Regions from separate parts of the Litchfieldella rifensis genome, predicted to be linked through region 2. Evidence: riboswitches for the same ligand, from Rfam matches in the RefSeq annotation. Region 2 holds a riboswitch; the other holds the start of a gene.

Region 1 (9,825 bases), on a different contig from region 2:
CGGCAGTCGATGCCGTACGCTTCGACGCGCTGGCGCAACCGCGCCATGGTCTGGCGGGTCAATGCATTCAGGCGTGACATCCGTTCGAGCTCACCGGGGCTGGCATCATTGGCCAGCGCGATTTCCAGCATGAAGCCGGAGTTGCGTCCGGGGCTGCCTTCGCCGAGACGGTCCGCATCGAGAATCTTGATTCGGTCCTGGGGACGGGCCTCTTGCCACGCCAAAGCGGCGGCAAGGCCGGTATAGCCGGCACCGACGATCACCAGGTCGGCCGTGGCATCGCCACGCAGGGCGGGGAAGGGCTCGCGACTCGGCAGCCACAGATTCCAGCCGCAGGGGCGTTGATGAGAGGGAAGGGGAGGCCAGGCCATGCGGACTTTATTCCACGTACAACAGGCCGTGGGCCTGCTGCACCATCTCAAGGACCTCGGCCTGCATGCTTTCCAACACCTCTTGCTTATGAGAGTCGGTCATGCGCGACTTGAGCATCGAACAGCTCATCGCTCCGAGAGGGTGTCCGCTATGGTCGAGAATGGGAATGGCCAGGCCGGTATATTCGGGCAGTTGCGAGCCTTCGACGCCTCGCGCATAACCGGTCGTCAAGAGATGGTGGATTTCGGCTTCGACATCGGCGGGGGAAATATTGTAGTCGCGTTGTAGTTGCGGAGCATTGTGCGTGAGGATCGCCTTGCGTTCCGATTCCCCGAGATAGGCGAGTAGCGCGATGGAGGCCTGGCCGACACCGAGAGGCAGGCGGCCACCGGTCGCACGCACGAAGCTGCCGACCGGATAGTCGCCGTTCTGGACTTCGAGACACACGGCATTGACGCCATCGCGGGCGAAAAGATAGAAGCTGTCGCCGAGGCGTTGCGCCAACGCCAACAGTCGGGGGCGGGCCAGGTCGCGCAGTCCTGCGCCGTTGCCGGCCTGGGCGCCGAGCACGAGTAGCTCATAGCCCAGCAGATAGCGCCCCCGAAGCGGCGAGGGGCGCAGGAACCCTTGCTCCTTGAGCCCCTTCAACAGCCGATAGATCGTCGGGCGGCTGAGATCGATCGCATCCAGATAGTCATCGATGCTTGCCCCTCGATAGCCACAAGCGGCGGTGACCTGTAGCACCTGCATGGCATGCACCAGGGTCGAGGGGCCTTGCGCTGTGGAATGGCGATCGGACGTCATGTCGTGTCACGGGTCGATGAACCAGACCACAGCATAGCGAGATAAAATCGGAAGTTCGTCTCGTATAGTGAGATCTTGCCCATCGGGTTGGTGGCAACCCGATGGATCTCTTATTCGTCGCCTTGAGGCACTTCATCGAGGGTAGTGTCGGCACCCACCGGCTCGCCGTCGAAGGTCACCCGATAGAGCCCGGTGTTGCCGCTATCGGAGGTGAAATAGAGCGCACCATCCGGCGCAAAGGCGATGCCGGCGGGACGTGCCCAACGCCGTCCCTGTTCGTTCTGGAAGCCGCTCAGCAGTTCGCTGACCTCTCCCTGACCCTGGCCATCGAAAGTAATTCCCACGATTTTCGGTTCACGGCGTGTCGCCGGGTCGCCGGAGGCACTGCCATCGGGGAGGGTCGCCCAACTGCCGTGTACGGCGATCACGGCATCCAGTGCCAGGCCATTGCCCTCGGGCAGGAAGTCCATTCCCAAGGGGGCGCTGCGTGCCGGCAGGGTGGCGGCTGGCGCCGGAATGGTGTCCGCTGACTGAGGTGGCTCGCTATTGACGCAGTCGTCGCGGCGATATTCTCCCTCTACCCATTGGAACCAGGGCATGCCGTGGAAACTGCCTTCCTCGGTACGCACCACCACTTCTCGCGGCAGCTCGTAACCCCAATGATCCGGGCCGTTGTTGGTGGCAAAGAGAACGCCTTCGTGATTCCAGGCCAGCCCGACCGGGTTGCGTAGACCGGTGGCATAGGGTCGCCATTGTGGCGAGTCGCCGCTTTCGTCGAGCACCATGATGCCACCGCGGCGATCGGCAAAATCGTAGCCCTCGCCGATGAACTGATCCGAGCAATTGCCTTGAATGCCCAGGGATAGGTAAATCCGGCCATCGGAACCCACCGTCAGGGTGCGAGTATTGTGCCCGCCCCCGCCTGGCAGCTTGGCGACCTCCTCGAAGTCATCGGCCGCGAGGGACGCGCCGGCCTGGTAATCGGCCCGCATCAAGGCCGTGGTGGTGGCGACGTAGAGATGATTGCCACGCTGTATCACGCTGTTTGGAAGGTCTCCGATTTCGGCGAGAGAGGTGGCCTGGTCGTAGGGGGGAACCGAACGGTAGATGCTGCCGCTTCTGCTGCCGATGAACATCTCGCCATCGAGGCCGATGCTGATCATTCGCGGTGAGTCCAGTGAGGCGACTTTTTCCACTTGGACGCCCTTGGGCGCCCTGAGCTGTTGGTCGGTACCGGCGACATCGATCGTCTGCAGGTCGCCACCCTGTTCCTGGGCAAGTGCAGCACTGGAGACTGTCAACGCAAGAGCCAATATGCCGAATTGAGGAAGGGGCCAAAGGCGATGTGAACGGCAAGTAGAATGAGAGTTGGCTGCCATGGTTTCGACTCCTTGAATCGGGTCGTCCTGGATAGGACGACAACCTTCCGGGTGACATCATCGACTTGCTTACAACCGCAGCGTTCCGTCCCCAGTGTAGACGACCCATCGAGGCACCCTTGCGTTCCTTCCCTGGCATCCTGGATATGACAACGCCCCACGAGGGGGCGTTGTCGACGGGGTGGCTCAGCCAGTTTCGAGAGACTGGCCGGGCGCATTACACCTCCTTGTAGAGCTCGCCCCCTTGCTCGCGGAACTTCTCGGCTTGTTCCTCCATGCCCTTCATCACCGCTTCCTGGTCACCTTCGAGGCCCTTGTCCTTGGCGTAGTCGCGCACTTCCTGGCTGATTTTCATCGAGCAGAACTTGGGCCCGCACATGGAACAGAAATGCGCTACCTTGGCCGAGTCCTTGGGCAGGGTCTCGTCGTGGTACTCACGCGCGGTGTCGGGATCGAGTCCCAGGTTGAACTGGTCTTCCCAGCGGAACTCGAAGCGCGCCTTGGACAGCGCGTTGTCGCGGCGCTGGGCCGCCGGATGCCCCTTGGCCAGGTCGGCGGCGTGCGCGGCGATCTTGTAGGTGATGATGCCGGTCTTGACGTCGTCCTTGTTGGGTAGGCCGAGGTGCTCCTTGGGCGTCACGTAGCACAGCATGGCGCAGCCGTACCAGCCGATCATCGCCGCGCCGATGCCGGAGGTGATGTGATCGTAGCCGGGGGCGATGTCGGTGACCAGCGGGCCGAGAGTATAGAAGGGCGCCTCGTCGCAGTACTCGAGCTGCTTGTCCATGTTTTCCTTCACGAGATGCATGGGCACGTGGCCGGGACCCTCGATCATCACCTGGACATCGTGCTTCCAGGCAATCCTGGTCAGCTCGCCCAGGGTCTTGAGCTCGGCCATCTGCGCCTCGTCGTTGGCGTCGGCCACCGAGCCGGGGCGCAGGCCGTCACCCAGCGAGAACGCCACGTCGTACTGCTTGCAGATCTCGCAGATCTCCTCGAAATGGGTATAGAGGAAGCTCTCCTGATGGTGGAACAGGCACCACTTGGCCATGATCGAGCCGCCGCGCGAGACGATGCCGGTGACGCGCTTGGCGGTCAGTGGCACATAGCGCAGCAGCACGCCGGCATGGATGGTGAAGTAGTCCACGCCCTGCTCGGCCTGCTCGATGAGGGTGTCGCGGAACACCTCCCAGGTCAGATCCTCGGCGACGCCGTTGACCTTCTCCAGTGCCTGGTAGATGGGCACGGTTCCGATCGGCACCGGCGCGTTACGGATGATCCACTCGCGGGTCTCGTGGATGTTCTGCCCGGTGGACAGGTCCATGATGGTGTCGGCACCCCAGCGGATGCCCCAGGTCATCTTGTCGACCTCTTCCTCGATCGAGGAGGTCACCGCCGAATTGCCCAGGTTGCCGTTGATCTTCACCAGGAAGTTGCGACCGATGATCATCGGCTCGGATTCCGGGTGGTTGATGTTATTGGGAATGATGGCCCGCCCCTCGGCGACCTCACGACGCACGAATTCCGGAGTGATCTCCTCGGGCAGCTTGGCGCCGAAGCCCTGGCCGGGGTGCTGGTGGCCCAGTATCCGTTCGACTTCCTCGGTGCCCAGTGCCTGGCGGCGTTGGTTCTCGCGGATGGCGATGAACTCCATCTCGGGCGTGACGATGCCCTGGCGGGCATAGTGCAGCTGGGTGACGTTCTTGCCGGCCTTGGCGCGGCGAGGGGTGCGCGTGAGGTCGAAGCGCAGCGGTGCCAGCAGCGGATCGTTGGCGCGCCGTCGGCCGTACTCCGAGGTTGGGCCGTCGAGGAACTCGGTATCGCCGCGTTCGTCGATCCAGGCGCGGCGCAGTTCGGGCAGGCCCTGGCGCAGGTCGATACCGATATCCGGGTCGGTGTAGGGACCGGACGTATCATAAACCAGTAACGGCGGGTTCTGTTCGTCAGCGCCGGAGGTCTTGGTCGGCGACAGCGAGATCTCGCGGAACGGCACGCGGATATCGGGACGCGAGCCTTCGACATGGACCTTGCGCGAGCCGGGCAGTGGCTGGACGGCAGCAGCGTCGACGCGCGCGCTATCGGCGAGAAAGTGGGCAGTTTTTGCCATGCGAGGGTTCTCCCTTCCTTATTAAGCCAGTGTGTGGTCGTTAGGGAGGACCGGCGGGGAAGGGACAGGGGCAGGTTGGATCGGGCGCCTGCTTGTCGCTTGATCCCTACGCTGGTCCTAACCAGGTCAGGTTCAACGGGCCCCGCCGTGACGACATTCGCGCGATGCGTGTCGTAAGGCGATCTCAGCCGGTTCCACCGGCACCCCGTCAAGCGAGTGTCGTCAGTCTAGCAGGTTGGGCGCGGCTTGCCAGCCTTTTGCCCCTGGGTAGATTCTGAGCATGGAAATGGTTCCCATATTTCAGATTGGCAGGAGGCGATTGACGACGCTTACCGGCGCAGCGCCCCGCACGCGAAGGTCAATTCGACCTCGTCCGCTTGGATTCGGTGGCCAGCCAACGGACATCAATCGCGAAGGATGCCAGCAACAGCAGCAGGACCAAGCCTGCCAACAGCGAAGTCAGGCTGTGGTCGACGTCCGGCAGCAGGCAGGTGAGCAGTGTGACGATCTGCCAGACACAGACCACCTTGCGGCGACGGCTATCGGGCAACTCGACGCGCAGCCAGGCCCAGCGCCAGCCGGCGGCGATGAAGGCGTAGCGCATGGCGCCGATGACCAATACCCAGGGGCCGACCTTGTCGAGTACCAGCAGCGCGGCGCACAGCACCACGATGAAGACAGCATCGATTTCCATGTCGAAGCGCGCGCCGAAGGCGCTGGCCGAGTGAGTCCGGCGCGCGACCCAACCGTCGACGCCATCGAGCAGCAGGATGGTCAAGGCCAGCACCACCATGGCGGTGGCATGCTGCTCCAGGAACTCGGGAAACCACAGGGTTCCGGTCATGACGGCCACCAGGGCGACCCGCAACAGCGTGATGCGATTGGCCCACCCCAGCCAGCGGTCGGGGAAGGTGCGAAGAATGACGAACGCCATCGCCACGTAGATCAGCCCGGCGCCGTACTGCATGCCGGGCGGGGCCGCCAAACCCCTGCGCAGCGCCTCGATCGTCGCGATCGTGATCGCCAGGCCCGAGGCCAGTTCCAGCAGGAGGGGAACATGATCTCGCCAGGGAAGCGCGGCGGGCCGCGTCGGTGGCTCGTGCATCGAGGACTCCCGGGAACGACCCCGACTATGCTGAGAGAGTGACTGCAATGTAATTAGCATAGGCCAGTGCAACGTCGGTGCCAAAAAGTGATGCGTGATATATTTTTGGTATTGATATTGTACAAGAACTGAACTTCTCACCATCGTCGCGAGTCGAGATGTTGAGATGTCGTTGCACAAGGAAAGTGATATGCCCCCGATACTCGCCAAGGCATTCTGGATCCGGTCCCCCGGCCATGGCGCCCTGTGCGACGAGTCATTGCCGGTGCCGCGCGATGATGAGGTACTGGTCAGGACTCGGTTCAGTGCCATCAGCCGCGGCACGGAATCGCTGGTATTCGCTGGCCGGGTGCCGACCAGCGAATACCAGCGCATGCGTGCGCCCTTCCAGGAGGGAGACTTTCCCGGTCCTCTCAAATATGGCTATGCCAATGTCGGGATCGTCGAAGCTGGCCCCGTCGAGCTGCTCAGCCGGCATGTCTTCTGCCTCTATCCGCACCAGGATCGCTATGTGGTTCCTGCCCATGCCGTGTTGCCCTTGCCCGGCGGTGTTCCGCCACAACGCGCGGTGTTGGCGGCCAATATGGAAACCGCCGTCAACGGCCTGTGGGATGCCGGGCCACGCATCGGCGATCGCATCGCGGTGGTCGGTGCCGGGGTCGTCGGCGCGTTGACGGCCTATCTATGCGCTCGTATCCCCGGTACGCGGGTACAGTTGGTGGATATCGCTCCCCGTCGCGCCGACTTGGCCAGTGTCCTGGGGGTGGCGTTCTGCCTGCCGGAGCAGGCAGTGGGCGATAACGATCTGGTGGTGCATGCCAGCGGCAGCCCGGCGGGGCTGCGCCAGGCGCTGGCGCTGGCGGGACGGGAGGCCAGCGTGCTGGAAATGAGCTGGTACGGTGAACAAGAGGTGGGCCTACCGCTGGGGGAGGGATTCCATGCCCGACGGTTGACTCTGCGCGCGAGCCAGGTCGGCACGGTTTCGCCTGCCCGTAGCGCTCGCTGGGATCGTCGTCAGCGCCTGTCATTGGCTCTCGAGTTGCTGACCGATGCGCGCCTCGATGCCCTGATCAGCGGCGAGAGCGACTTTCACGACCTGCCCGAAACCATGCCAAGTCTCGTTGCCGGTGACGGCGAGGTGCTGTGCCACCGGCTGCGCTATCCATAGCCCCCGCTTTCGGACTGGAGAACTGCATGTTCAGCTTGACCGTTCGTGACCATTTCATGATTGCCCACAGTTTCAACGGCGAGACTTTCGGACCCGCCCAGCGCTGTCACGGCGCGACCTATGTCGTCGACGTGACTTTCAAGCGCCCGGATCTCGACCGTGACGACCTGATCGTGGATATCGGCCTCGCCAGTCAGGTATTGGGTGAGATACTGGCCGAGTTCCACCTGAGCAACCTCGATGAACTCGAGGAGTTCCGGGGGCGCAATACCACCACCGAGTTCATGGCCCGGGTGATTTTCGAGCGCCTGGCCAAGGCCGTGCAACGCGGACGCCTGGGCGATACTGCCAAGGGACTCACGGCGATGTGCGTGACCCTGCACGAATCGCATGTCGCCTGGGCCAGTTACGAGGGGGCCCTATGATGGCGTTGACCCTGATCGTCGCCGGAGACCCCGCGCAGCTCACCGGCGGCTATGTCTATGATGCACGGATCGTGGAGGCCCTGCGCAAGCGGGGCTGGCAGGTCGAGGTGATCGGCCTGGACGGCGCCTTTCCCGAACCCGATGCCGTGGCGGCCGACGCCCTGCAGGCGGCGTTGGCCCGTCAGCCCGACGGCGCCCGGGTGGTGATCGACGGTCTGGCCATGAGCGGCCTTCCCGAGGTGGTGGCGAAGCACGCGGCACGGCTCGATATCACTGGCCTGATTCACCATCCCCTGGCCGATGAAACCGGCCTTGCCGATGCCGAACGCACGCGTTTTGCGATCAGTGAGACCCGCGCCCTGGCGGCAGTCGATCGCATCATCGTCACCAGTGCCTTTACCGCGCGACGGCTGGCGGACTTCTCGGTATCGGCCACCAAGGTCGCGGTGGTCGAGCCGGGCATCGAGCCGGCCGGACTGGCCGCCAGTGTCGCGTCCGAACACGATGAGTCACGCCCCCAGCGTCTGCTGTGCGTGGCCACCATCACGCCACGCAAGGGCCACGACCTGCTGGTCGAGGCGCTGGCGCCCCTGGCCGATCGGGCCTGGCAATGCGACTGCATCGGAGGGCTCGAGCACGATCGCGCGCATGCCGAGCGCGTGATCGCCGCCATCCGTCGGCATGACCTGCAACAGCGCGTGCGCCTGCTGGGGGAACGGCCGCCTCACGCACTGGGCGAAGCCTATCATCAAGCGGATCTGTTCGTGTTGCCATCGCACTATGAGGGCTACGGCATGGTGGTGGCCGAGGCGCTGGCGCATGGCCTGCCGGTGATTACCACGACCGGCGGCGCGTTGGCGCATACCTTGCCGGCCGAAGCGGGACTGGCGGTGCCGGCGGGAGAAGTCGCGGCGCTGCGCGAGGCGCTGCAGCAGTGGCTCGACGATCACGAACTGCGCATCCGGCTGCGTCGTGGCGCCCGCCGCGCCCGCGAACGCCAGCACGACTGGCAGGCCGCCGGCGATGCCTTCGCCGCCGCCCTGCGACGTCGCCCCTTGAATGCTGAAGACATGCCGGGAGTCCAGCCATGAAGGCGGGGGCCGTCGGTAGCGTCTTTTCGTTCGATTGGCTGGCGCTGCGCGAGCGAGCAGACGCCCAGGCACGCGACCCGCGATTGACGCAACTGGCCGGAGACTGGCTGCTGCAGGACTCGCCGGGGCACCCGTTGACGCTGATCGACCTGGGCTGCGGAAGCGGCAGCAATTCGCGCTACCTGGCGCCGCGCCTGCCGGGGCCGCAGCGGTGGCGCCTGGTCGACCAGGATCGCGGGCTGCTCGACCAGGCCGCGCGGCGTTGCCGCGGGGTGAGCGATCGTCGGGGTTTCGCGATCGGCGTCGAAACGTGGACGCATGATCTGGCAAGCCTCGATGCCACCTGGTGGGAAGGCGCCCACCTGATCTGCGCCTCGGCACTGCTCGATCTGACCTCTCGTGGCTGGATGGAGGCGTTCGTGGCGGCTTGCGCCCGGCAGCGAGCCGCCGCCTTGCTGACACTGACCGTCGATGGCCACTGGGCCTTCATCGACGCCCGGGGCCGGGTACTCGACGATCCCGAGGACCGTTGGGTCCAGCGTCTGTTCCGGGCCCACCAGCAGCGTGACAAGGGCCTGGGCGTCGCCCTGGGCGGTGAGGCGCCCCAGGCATTGCACGAGGCCTTCCTGCGTCGTGGCTATGTCGTGGAACTGGCGTCCAGCCCCTGGGTACTGCCACCCGGCGCTCTCGTCACTCAGGAACTCGCCGGCGCCGTGCTGGACGGCTGGCGGGACGCCGCTACCGAGCAGGCATCGATGTCGCCAGCGCGTCTGGCTGCCTGGCATGGGCGGCGCCACACCGCGCTGGCGGCGGGCCGCCTGGGTGTCCGGGTCGGACATGTCGATATCTTCGCCCGACCTCCTCATTCACCGGCACCGGGAAGGACCTGAACGATGATGCGCCGGAGGTGGCAAGTGTCGTGTGACGGCGCCGGTCTGGTGCTGCCGACGACGCTGCACCTGTGGTATCGCCATGGCGCACCGCCTGCCTCGCCGTCAGGTGAGCGAGGTGGTCAGGTCGAGATCGAAGAGGGTGTCGTCGCCACAGGGAAAACGCCGCGTGGCGGGGCGCAGCGCCTGATCGAGAGTGGCGATGGGGGGCAGGTCGAGGCCCGCGCGCCCGGAGCCGATCAGCAGCGGCGCCACCAACAGGTGGAGGCGCTGCACGACACCGGCTTCCAGGAACCGCGACACGGTGATCCCGCCGCCTTCGATCAGTACCCGTTTCAGACCCCGGCTCGCCAGCCGCTCAAGGATGGCACGGGGCTCGATACCGGACGCCGTCACCGGCATCGTCATCCGCGTCACATGTTCGCCGACTGGCGCGCAAGGCACCACGCCATCGCCGATCAAGTGCAGGGTCGGGGCCTCGCCG
Region 2 (9,825 bases):
CTGGCCCTGCGCTTCACCGACCGGGTGGTCGGCATCGCCAATGGCAGCATCGCCCTGGACGAGCCCAGTCACCGGCTCAGGGTCCAGGACCTGCTGCCGTTGTATTGAACAAGGCGTTTTCCATGTGGCACTCCGCGACGATTCGTACCAGCCTGGGCTTCGTGGTCCTGGCCATCGCTTGCCTGTTCTTCGCCGATCTTTCGATCAGCACCGTGAACCCCTGGCAGGAGCTGGGGCGCCTGTTGCTGGGCCTGGTCACGCCGAACTTCGCCGCCGTCGACTTCGTCGGCCTGGCGATCCTGCACACCCTGGCCTTCGCCTTCCTCGGCGTCGGCCTGGGCGTGGCGGTGGGCTTCCTGCTGGCGCTGGCCTTTCGCAGCGTCTGGATCCGCACCGCCTGCGCCTTCGTGCGCGCCATCCATGAGCTGTTCTGGGCACTGATCTTCCTGCAGTTCTTCGGCCTGCACCCACTCACTGGCGTGCTGGCCATCGCCATCCCCTATGCCGGCGTGTTCGCCAAGGTGTATGCCGAGATCCTCGATGAGGCCGACCCGCGGCCAGCACAGGTGCTGCCCTACGGCAGCGGCTGGGTTTCGGGACTGGCGTTCACGCGCCTCAACCAGGCCTGGCCACACCTGGTCAGTTACACCGCCTATCGTCTGGAGTGCGGCCTGCGCTCCAGCGCGGTGCTGGGTTTCGTCGGCCTGCCGACGCTCGGCTACTACCTGGAATCGTCCTTCGCCCAGGGGCAGTACAGCTCGGTGGGCGCCCTGCTGCTGCTGTTCTACCTGATAATCGCCACCCTCAAGTGGTGGGTGCGACCGCGGCTGTTGCCACTGTACCTGGTTGCCGCGCCCTTCTTCCTGGGCAGCGGGCTGCCGATCGTGTGGCACAATGTGTCGCGTTTCTTCACCGAGGACATCGTGCCCGCTCCGCTGCGCAGCGGCGACGGCTGGAGCGGTCTCGCCCCCTGGCTGGCGGATCTGCTGGTCGACCAGGCGCTGCCCGGCATCTGGAATACCCTGCTGCTGACCCAGATCGCCCTGGTCCTGACCGGGGTCCTGTCCCTGGCCCTGTTCCCGTTGGTCTCGCGGCACTTCACCGGCCGGGTCGGCGGCACCTTCGGTCATATACTGCTGGTGGTCATGCGCTCGACCCCCGAGTATCTGCTCGCCTTTATCCTGCTGCAGCTCTGGGGACCCTCGATGCTGCCGGCCGTGGTCGCCCTGGCCCTGCACAATGGCGGCATCATCGGCCACCTGATCGGCCGTCGCAGCAACGAGGTAACGCTGCGCCCCGATGCCCCTCGCGGCTTCGGTCGCTACGCCTATGAGCTCACCCCGCGTCTGTATGGCCCCTTCCTGGCCTTCCTGTTCTACCGCTGGGAGATCATCATGCGCGAGACCGCGATTCTCGGCATCCTGGGAATCGCCACCCTGGGCTTCTACGTCGACAGCGCCATCCAGGAGATCCGCTTCGACCGCGCCATGGTGCTGATCCTGATCACCGCCCTGCTCAATATCGGCGTCGATATCCTCGCCCGCCGCCTGCGCACCGGGCTGAGACTGCGCCATACCGCCAACTGCGAGCCGTGATCAGGGGGCTGCCGGCTCCTCACGCTCGAAGGCCTGCTGGAACAGATAGGGATCATCGAAATGACGCTTGCCGACGAAGGCGGTGGCATGGGTGCCCCACTGGCGCATGGCTCCCGGGCTCTCGATCCCCGCCGGCCACAGCAGAAAACGCTCGCGGCGCTCGGAGTGCGGGACGATGCCGGAAGGACCGAACAGGCTGCGCCGCCCGCCGTCGGGCAGTGCCAGGGAGCGAGCCCCGTATTCAGGGGGCTGGGTGACCAGGCGCAGCGCATAGGGTCGGGACTCGGGCACCTCGTTCCCGTCGACCCCCAGATTCGTCACATAGTGGCTGACATCGTCCAACTGCACGTGCAAACGCTGCCCCGGCGCCGGCCGCGGTGCCTCGGCCGGCACCAGCGGGGCCTCGCGAATGTCATCGTCCTCCGGCACGGCGACCCGCCGGACCGGCGGCACCGGAAAGAACATGTGATAGCAGCCACAGGCATGAATGCTGTCGTGGATCAGCGGCTCGCCGTCTTCCCCGAGAGTGATCCGCCAGATGACACCATCGAGACGCCCACCGAGCAGATCGAAGGCGTGCTGCCGAGGCCGGGCAGGGAACCAGATCGTGTAGACGATCTGCGGCAGCACCGCCTCATCGAAACGGGTATACGCGAGACGCACATGAGCGAGGGGATGCTCGACATCGACCGCCGGTATCACGTCGCGTGCCCCCTGGCGCCAATAGGGCGTTCCCGGTCGGTCATCACGGCTACGGGTCTCGATGTCGAAGACCGGTGCGAAGTGCGCGGCAAGCCGCAGCAGCGACTCGTCGTCCAGGGCGGGGATACCGAGTGGACTGCGCGGTACCGAACGCACGATGTCCGCCACCGCCTCGGCATCGGGCACGTCGTCCAGGGCCGGCTCATAGCGCCGCAGGGGTGCGTCCGCATGGTTCAGGCTGTCAGAATAGTCCAGGGTGAAGGAGTCCAGATGCTCGCCTTGCCAGTGCGCATAGCCGATCGCCATGCCGATGCCGGTCACCGGGTACAGCCCCATGGCGCGGGCCACGGTGCGATAATGGCTGGGCGCCTCGGCGGCGCTCAGTAGCGCCTGGCGCGGTTGCTCCCGGCCGCTCAGCAATTCGCTGCGCACCAGTCGGTCGCCGCAGGCATTCGCGGCGTCGGCCAGGTGGGGTTCGGTGAAACGCCTGACGAGTGCTGAGCGCTCCTCGGACGGCAGGTTGGCGATCTCGACCTGGCGGGCCTCGGCATCGAGATCGCGAAGGCGCCAGACCCAATCCTCGAACGCATCCGCCTCGCTCAACTCACCAGTGAAGCTCGCCAGGAAACGGTCGATGCGCAGGTAGGGGAAGTCAGCGACGGGAGCGGCAGCGGCGTCGGTCACCCCCGCCTCCGCTACCGTCTCGTCGACCGCTGTCAGCAGCGCCAAGCAGGTGCGATGCTCGGCGACAGACGGGACCAGGCTGTCACGCCACTCGGGCCCGGCCGCACAGCCACCCAGCAACAGCCCGGCAAGCACCAGGCCCAAAGCCCTGCTTCGCCCGACAGCGGTAACCATGCTGGCCACTCCTCTCTACTCGGGCAGATCCGTCACCGCACCGGTGGAGGCCGAACTCACCGCCCGTGCGTACTTGGCCAGTACGCCGCGGGTATAGCGCGGTGCGGGCTGTCGCCAGGCGGCGCGGCGACGCATCAGTTCCTCGTCGCTGACCCGCACGTCGATGGTATCGGCCACGGCATCGATGGTGATCTCGTCGCCGTCCTGCACCAGCGCGATGGGGCCGCCATCGAAGGCTTCGGGGGTGATATGGCCCACCACGAAGCCGTGGCTGCCCCCGGAGAAGCGGCCGTCGGTGATCAACGCCACCTCGCTGCCCAGGCCGCGGCCCATGATCGCCGAGGTGGGCGTCAGCATCTCGCGCATGCCGGGGCCGCCCTTCGGGCCTTCATAGCGGATCACGATGACATCGCCGGCGACCACGGTGCCGTCGTTGATGCGCGCCTGGGCCTCCTCCTCGGAGCCGAACACCCGCGCACTGCCGCTGAAGCGCGTGCCCTCCTTGCCAGTGATCTTGGCCACCGCCCCTTCCGGGGCCAGGTTGCCGTAGAGGATGCGCAGGTGGCTCTCGGCCTTGTGCGGGGCATCCAGCGGCGCGATGATCTGCTGCCCCTCGGGATAGGGCGCCACCCCAGCCAGGTTCTCGGCCAGCGTCTTGCCGGTCACCGTCAGGCAGTCGCCGTGCAGCAGGCCGGCGTCGAGCAGGGTCTTCATCAGCGGCTGGATGCCGCCGATCTCGACCAGCTCGCTCATCATGTAATGGCCGCTGGGGCGCAGGTCGGCCACCACCGGCACCCGCTTGCCGAGCCGCGTGAAGTCCTCCAGCGACAGCGGCACGCCCACGGTATTGGCCATCGCGATCAGGTGCAGCACGGCGTTGGTGGAGCCGCCGAGGGCAATGACCACGGTGATGGCGTTCTCGAAGGCTTCCCGGGTCATGATGTCGGAAGGCTTGATGTCGCCCTCGAGCAGCTCGAGTACCGCCGCCCCGGCGGCGCGGCAGTCGTCGCGCTTGTCTTGCGAGACGGCGTTCTGCGCCGAGCTGCCCGGCAGGCTCATGCCCAGCGCCTCGATGGCCGAGGCCATGGAATTGGCGGTATACATGCCGCCACAGGACCCCGGGCCGGGAATCGCCGTCTCCTCGATACGCTTGACCTCGATGAGATCCAGGTCGCCCTTGGCATGGGCGCCCACCGCCTCGAACACCGAGACGATATCGGTATGGTTCTCGCCGGGCAGGATGGTGCCGCCGTAGACGAACACGCTGGGGCGATCGAGGCGCGCCAGCCCCATCAGGCAACCGGGCATGTTCTTGTCGCAACCGCCGATCGCCACCAGGCCGTCGAACCCCTCGCAACCGGCCACGGTCTCGATCGAGTCGGCGATCACTTCCCGCGATACCAGCGAGTACTTCATGCCCTCGGTACCGTTGGCGATGCCGTCGGAAATGGTGATGGTATTGAAGATCACCCCCTTGCCGCCGGCGGCATCGGCACCGGCACGGGCCTCCTCGGCCAGGCCATCGATATGGCTGTTGCAGGGCGTGACCTGGCTCCAGGTCGAAGCGATCCCCACCTGCGGCTTGGCAAAGTCGGAATCCGTGAACCCCACCGCACGCAGCATGGCGCGGCTGGCCGACTTGCCCACACCGTCCACCACCGGGCTGGAATAGCGGCGACGTGGGTCCTGTGGTTTCTCGCTCATGAGACGGCCCTCTCTTTTGTCATTCGCTTTGTCATTCGGCTTAGTCATTCGGATGGCTCGGCCATTCCGATGGCAATCCCCTGAAATAGTGGGCGCCGCGGGCGGGCCTTGCAAACCGCATGGGCGAGCGGCGTCAGGCCGACCCTGTCATCGCCGGGGCCACCCGGCCACCAGCAGACTGACCAGGGTCGATGCGAGCAGTGCGCCAAGGAAGGGCCCCAGGGTCGGCACGCCGCCGGGAAAGCTGGCGGCCAGAATCCCGGCGCTCAGGCTGCCCTGGGTCACCCATCCCGGCAGCACGGCACCGACCAGGCCAGCCAGGCCACCGCACACCGCCGCACGCGTGGTCATGCGCGGCCACAATCCCATCAGCACCGGCACGACCGCCGTGGCACACAGCAGGTCGGCGATCAGGAACAGCCGCAACACCGACAGGTTCTGCAACGCCACGATCACCACCGGCACCATCAGCGCCACGGTGATCCAGCGCGCTGCCGCCAGCGAGATCCGGCGGATGCTCTCTTCGCCCTCGCTGACCGCCAGTGACGCGATGCCGTTCTGCAGGGTGTCCACGCTGGAAGCCACCAGCGTGACCGCCAGCACCAGGGCCAGCAGCATCAGCCAGCGCGGGGCGTCGCTGAGCAACGCAAAGAACGGTATCGGCGGTTCGCCCAGGCTCACGCCGCTCATCGCCGCGACAATGCCCAGGCCGCCGACCACGGCCACCACCAGCACCGTGACCAGCCCACCCAGGGCCGCACCGCGTCCCAATGCCTGGCCGCTCTTGGCCGCCCACACCCGCTGCCAGTAGCCTTGATGAAACAGGTTTGCCGCGGTGACCGCGATCACCAGGGTCAGCGCCACACCCAGGGCGCTACCGGTGGGCGCCGACGGCAGCGCGGCATCGGCCGGCAGCGCCGGCAAGCGCTGCCAGCCCACCCAGCCGACCACCCCCAGCAGCGCAATCAGCAACCACGCCTGCCAGCGATCGGTGGCCAGGCTCGCGCGCAGCCCACCCCAGGCGGTGTACAGCAGTGTGGTCACCGCCACGCCGACCACCGCCACGCTGCCCGGCATCTCGGACAGCAGACCGGTAATGGAACCGATGGCGGTCAGTTCGGCGGCCAGGAACACCGCCATGTACAGCACCGAGATCAGCGATACGTAACGGCGCACCCCCACGCCATAGCGACGCTGGGCGAACTCGCCGATGCTGCGCCCCTCGGGCAGGTAGCGGCGAATCGCCGGCCCACAGGCGGCGAAGACGACAAACGGCAGGGCGGCGCCGATCGCATAGCCGGCCAACGCCACCGGGCCCACGAAGGCGCCGACTTCCGGCGGCGCGAACAGGATCCAGGCCCCCATGCCCGAGGCCAGGAACGACAGCCCCAGGGTCGAGGCGGTCTGGGAATTGCGAGCGGTGATATAGTCGTCGAGCTGGCCACCCACGCGCCGTGCACGCACGCCGAGCACGGCAAACAGCAGCAATGCCGCGCCCAGCACGGCAGGGGTCAGGTAAGGCATGTCGCACTTCCTCCGCCGGTATCAACCGGATCAGGTTCCAGGGTTAGCGCGTTGGCGCACTCTCAGTCCCGGCCCGCAGGCAAGGGACTCCCCTGGCGACAATGAGTGTTGGGATTCGGGAGTTGTCATGCCGGCCCTGAGGCCGCCATGTATTCATCATCGAGTGTACAGCGTTGACTGTAAAGGCTGCGTAACCTTTCATTGACGACCGGGCATGCCATACTAAAGCATGCTAATAATCATCATTCGAGGCGGCCATGCCTTATACCGAAGCCAAAGAGCACGCCAGGGGTCGGCTGCATGTCATCTTCGCCGAGCCGTACACCGCGTTCGACAATGAGGTGTTGGAGCGTCAGCTCCACCTCGATATCGCCCTCAAGGCCTTGCTACAACAACCGCTGGCCACTGGGCGCCTCAGGCTCCAGGTGATTCATGGCTGGGAAAACGGCAGCTCCGAACCGGACGACCTGCAGCACAGCGATCACATCATCGCCAGCCTCGACGACCTTCATGAAGTGGCCAATCGTTACCAGCAGGCCATCACCGGGCTCGTGCCGCTGCCGAAAGACGCCACCTCGCTACTGGCCAAACCCCGCGACATCGCCATCGCCAAGGCCCGTGACCAGGGGCTCGACATCGATGACGAAACCCGGGACAACCCGGCACGCTGGCCGGTCTTCGAACACGGGCTCTACCTCTACACCTTCTTCAAGGTCTACCACCGCCTGACCTACGGCGAAGACGACAGCTACCGCTCGGTCCGCTGCGAAACCCCCGATGGCCTCCGCGAGATCCACGAATTCCACCTGGAAGAAGGCGAATTCGCCATCGTCACCCCCGTCGAGACGCAAGACCCCGGCCAGACGCTACTGATCGTGCATGAGGGCGAACTGGAACCGCTGCTGGAGTGCCTGAAGACGCACCTGGCGTAGACCGGTCCATAGGCCACTATTCCTTCGGCACTCGCGTCCCACTAAGCAGAACTCGGCGTTGGGGGCGTGCTGTATAGCTCACCACGCGATTGGACATGCCGCAGAAGCCGGCCACCGCGCCGATATCCCGGATGTCGTCGAGGCTATCAATTAACGTCAATATTCTTGTCCAGCCCCCAGCGATCAACCTCCCGCGGGGATTGCCCCACGAGGCCAGGTCGGCCACTATCGCTGCATGGGGGCGGCAAGGCTCGCGAAGCGGTGCCCGACGAGCCCCTCGTCAAGCCCCGACACGACGCAGCAGGCATGGACTACCGGTATGCCCGATCGAGCTGGTCCCGAGTTTTCGGCGTGGAACCCCGGCCTGGAGGCCGACCTGCCCAGGCGTTACCAGGCCCTGGAGACGATTCATCACACCGCCAACGTCTATTCCCGCCTTGACGACATCCCCGAGCTGAGAGCCCTCACCGGGCTCGCGGAAGAGGAGTTGGTCGCGTTCCGGGCGGAGCGCCTGGTGCTGCACGAGTTGATCGTGCAGGTGACGGCCGATGTCGTGGTCCTCGAGGGTGAAGAAGAAGAGCTCCTGGGGCAGCACTTTCGCAGCATCGCCCTCAAGATCCTGTCCGACTACCTGGCCCCCCACCTGCCGGCGCTTCGGCAGGAGTATGCCCGGCTGTATGACGAGATACACGGCCGGGTGGGCGACATCCTCGCCGCGGCCTTCGCTCCCGAACCGACGGAGGTCGATCCCGAGCCAGGCTCCTTCCTGTCCCGGTGGTTTGGCAAACGCCGTACCCCGCGACAGCAGACGGACCACCGGTCCATCGAGGAACGGCATCATGACGTGATCCGGGGTATCAAGGACACGGGGCTGGCCGCCCGAGCCGAACTGGAGCGGGCCATCTACAAGAGCACTTACCGTGTCCTGAATTCGATCGGCAGCAGCCAGGGCCATATCGGGGTGGACCGGGAACTGTTGGCGAGGTTGATCACCCAGCATGTATGCAACGATTTCGGCAGCCGCCACCTCGGCCAGAAGATCGCGCCCCATGTCGCGCGGGCCATGCAAGTCGAGGGCTACGGCCGGCTCCCCTGTGCCAGCGAGCCGGTCCTGATCAGCCTCAAGGGGGCCTCGGCGGCTGGCAAGAGTTCCCTGCGCCCCTTCCTGAAGGACACCCTGCGGGACCTGGGCATCCAAGCGGACCAGTACGGCACCATCTCTCCCGACATCTGGCGCCGCCTCCTGCTCGACTATGATGCCCTGGGCGACGCCTACAAGTATGCCGGCCGCCTGGCCGGCAAGGAGGTCAAGCTCATCGATGCCAAGCTCGACCGCCACATCCGCGACAAGGCCCAGCGGGACCGCTCCATTCCGCACCTGCTGATCGACCGGTTCCGTTTCGACAGCTTCTCCCTGGACAGGGTACCGCAGCTCCTGGATGCCACCTATGCGAAACATGTCGCCACCATGTACTTCTATTTCATCGTCACCCCGCCTGAGGCGACGGTGGAGCGCGGCTGGGAGCGTGGCCTGACGCGGGGACGGTACAAGGCGGTGGAGGACTTCCTGGGGCACTGCGTGGAGGCCTATGACGGCATGCCCAAGCTGCTCTTCAAGTGGCTGGACAGCCGGCACCCCCGGCTCGAGTACCGCTTCCTGGACAATGGCGTCCCCAAGCACACTCCGCCGACGACCATCGCCTATGGCACCCGCGAAGTCCTCCACATCCTGGCTCCCCTGGGCCTGGTCAACATCGACCGCTACAAGAAGATCAACACCCTGGCGACATGCCCGGCGGAGGTCTATCCCGACGATGACAGCCTGGCAATCGGCAGGAACTGCGCCTTCCTCAAGCAATGCATCGCCAAGGTGCCGGAGGTCCGCTTTGTCGACGAGGCGACCGGAAAGGTGTACCTGCGAGCCTGTGCAGGCCGCTTCTCGGTGATGGACCCCACCATCCTGGGGGCCCAGCGGGAAGCCCCGGAACTCGCGGAGCTGTTCGCCACTCTCGGGGTGCCAGAGCGTTAGTGCCGTCCCTTGAGACAAAGCGGCCCCGCCTCGGATGAGACGGGGCCACGTGCCGTGCTGCGCGTCGGGATCAATGCAAGGAAATGGTGCTATTGATGCCGCTGGAGATGTTCTCCGGTTCGAACCAGCGCTCGGTCACGGTCTTGGTCTGAGTCCAGAACTGGATGGCCTGCTTGCCGTTGGGGCCCAGGTCGCCGAGCTTGGAGCCGCGCGAACCGGTGAAGCTGAAGTAGGCCACCGGCACCGGGATCGGCACGTTGATCCCCACCTGGCCGACGTCGATATCGGCCTCGAAGCGCCGCGCCACCCAGCCGGAATTGGTGAAGATCGCGGTACCGTTACCATTGGGGTTGGCGTTGATGAAGGCGATGGCGTCATCCAGGGTCTCGACGCTCACCACGCACAGCACCGGGCCGAAGACCTCCTCGCGGTAGATGGTCATCTCCGCGGTCACGTCGCTGAACACGGTGGGGCCGACGAA

Evidence for each region. A riboswitch is a leader RNA that binds a small molecule or an ion and turns the genes downstream of it on or off. The one in region 2 is predicted to bind thiamine pyrophosphate.
Region 1: another riboswitch for thiamine pyrophosphate. It lies ahead of thiC (phosphomethylpyrimidine synthase ThiC); the one in region 2 lies ahead of ACFOEV_RS20640 (sodium:solute symporter family transporter).

What each region holds. Positions count from the first base shown of each region.
Region 1 is NZ_JBHRUG010000002.1:182,934-192,758, forward strand. Features, by position in the region: gene ACFOEV_RS01395 (NAD(P)/FAD-dependent oxidoreductase) at 1-371, opposite strand, end outside; gene ACFOEV_RS01400 (IclR family transcriptional regulator) at 379-1,176, opposite strand; gene ACFOEV_RS01405 (PQQ-dependent sugar dehydrogenase) at 1,287-2,477, opposite strand; gene thiC (phosphomethylpyrimidine synthase ThiC) at 2,773-4,662, opposite strand; TPP riboswitch at 4,749-4,880, opposite strand; gene ACFOEV_RS01415 (CDP-alcohol phosphatidyltransferase family protein) at 5,021-5,767, opposite strand; gene ACFOEV_RS01420 (zinc-dependent alcohol dehydrogenase) at 5,958-6,935, shown strand; gene ACFOEV_RS01425 (6-pyruvoyl trahydropterin synthase family protein) at 6,962-7,360, shown strand; gene ACFOEV_RS01430 (glycosyltransferase family 4 protein) at 7,357-8,451, shown strand; gene ACFOEV_RS01435 (hypothetical protein) at 8,448-9,341, shown strand; gene ACFOEV_RS01440 (RibD family protein) at 9,447-9,825, opposite strand, start outside.
Region 2 is NZ_JBHRUG010000048.1:192,836-202,660, reverse strand. Features, by position in the region: gene ACFOEV_RS20660 (ATP-binding cassette domain-containing protein) at 1-108, shown strand, start outside; gene ACFOEV_RS20655 (PhnE/PtxC family ABC transporter permease) at 123-1,595, shown strand; gene ACFOEV_RS20650 (hypothetical protein) at 1,596-3,155, opposite strand; gene ilvD (dihydroxy-acid dehydratase) at 3,171-4,859, opposite strand; gene ACFOEV_RS20640 (sodium:solute symporter family transporter) at 5,007-6,383, opposite strand; TPP riboswitch at 6,373-6,487, opposite strand; gene ACFOEV_RS20635 (hypothetical protein) at 6,641-7,315, shown strand; gene ACFOEV_RS20630 (hypothetical protein) at 7,635-9,344, shown strand; gene ACFOEV_RS20625 (CoA-acylating methylmalonate-semialdehyde dehydrogenase) at 9,415-9,825, opposite strand, start outside.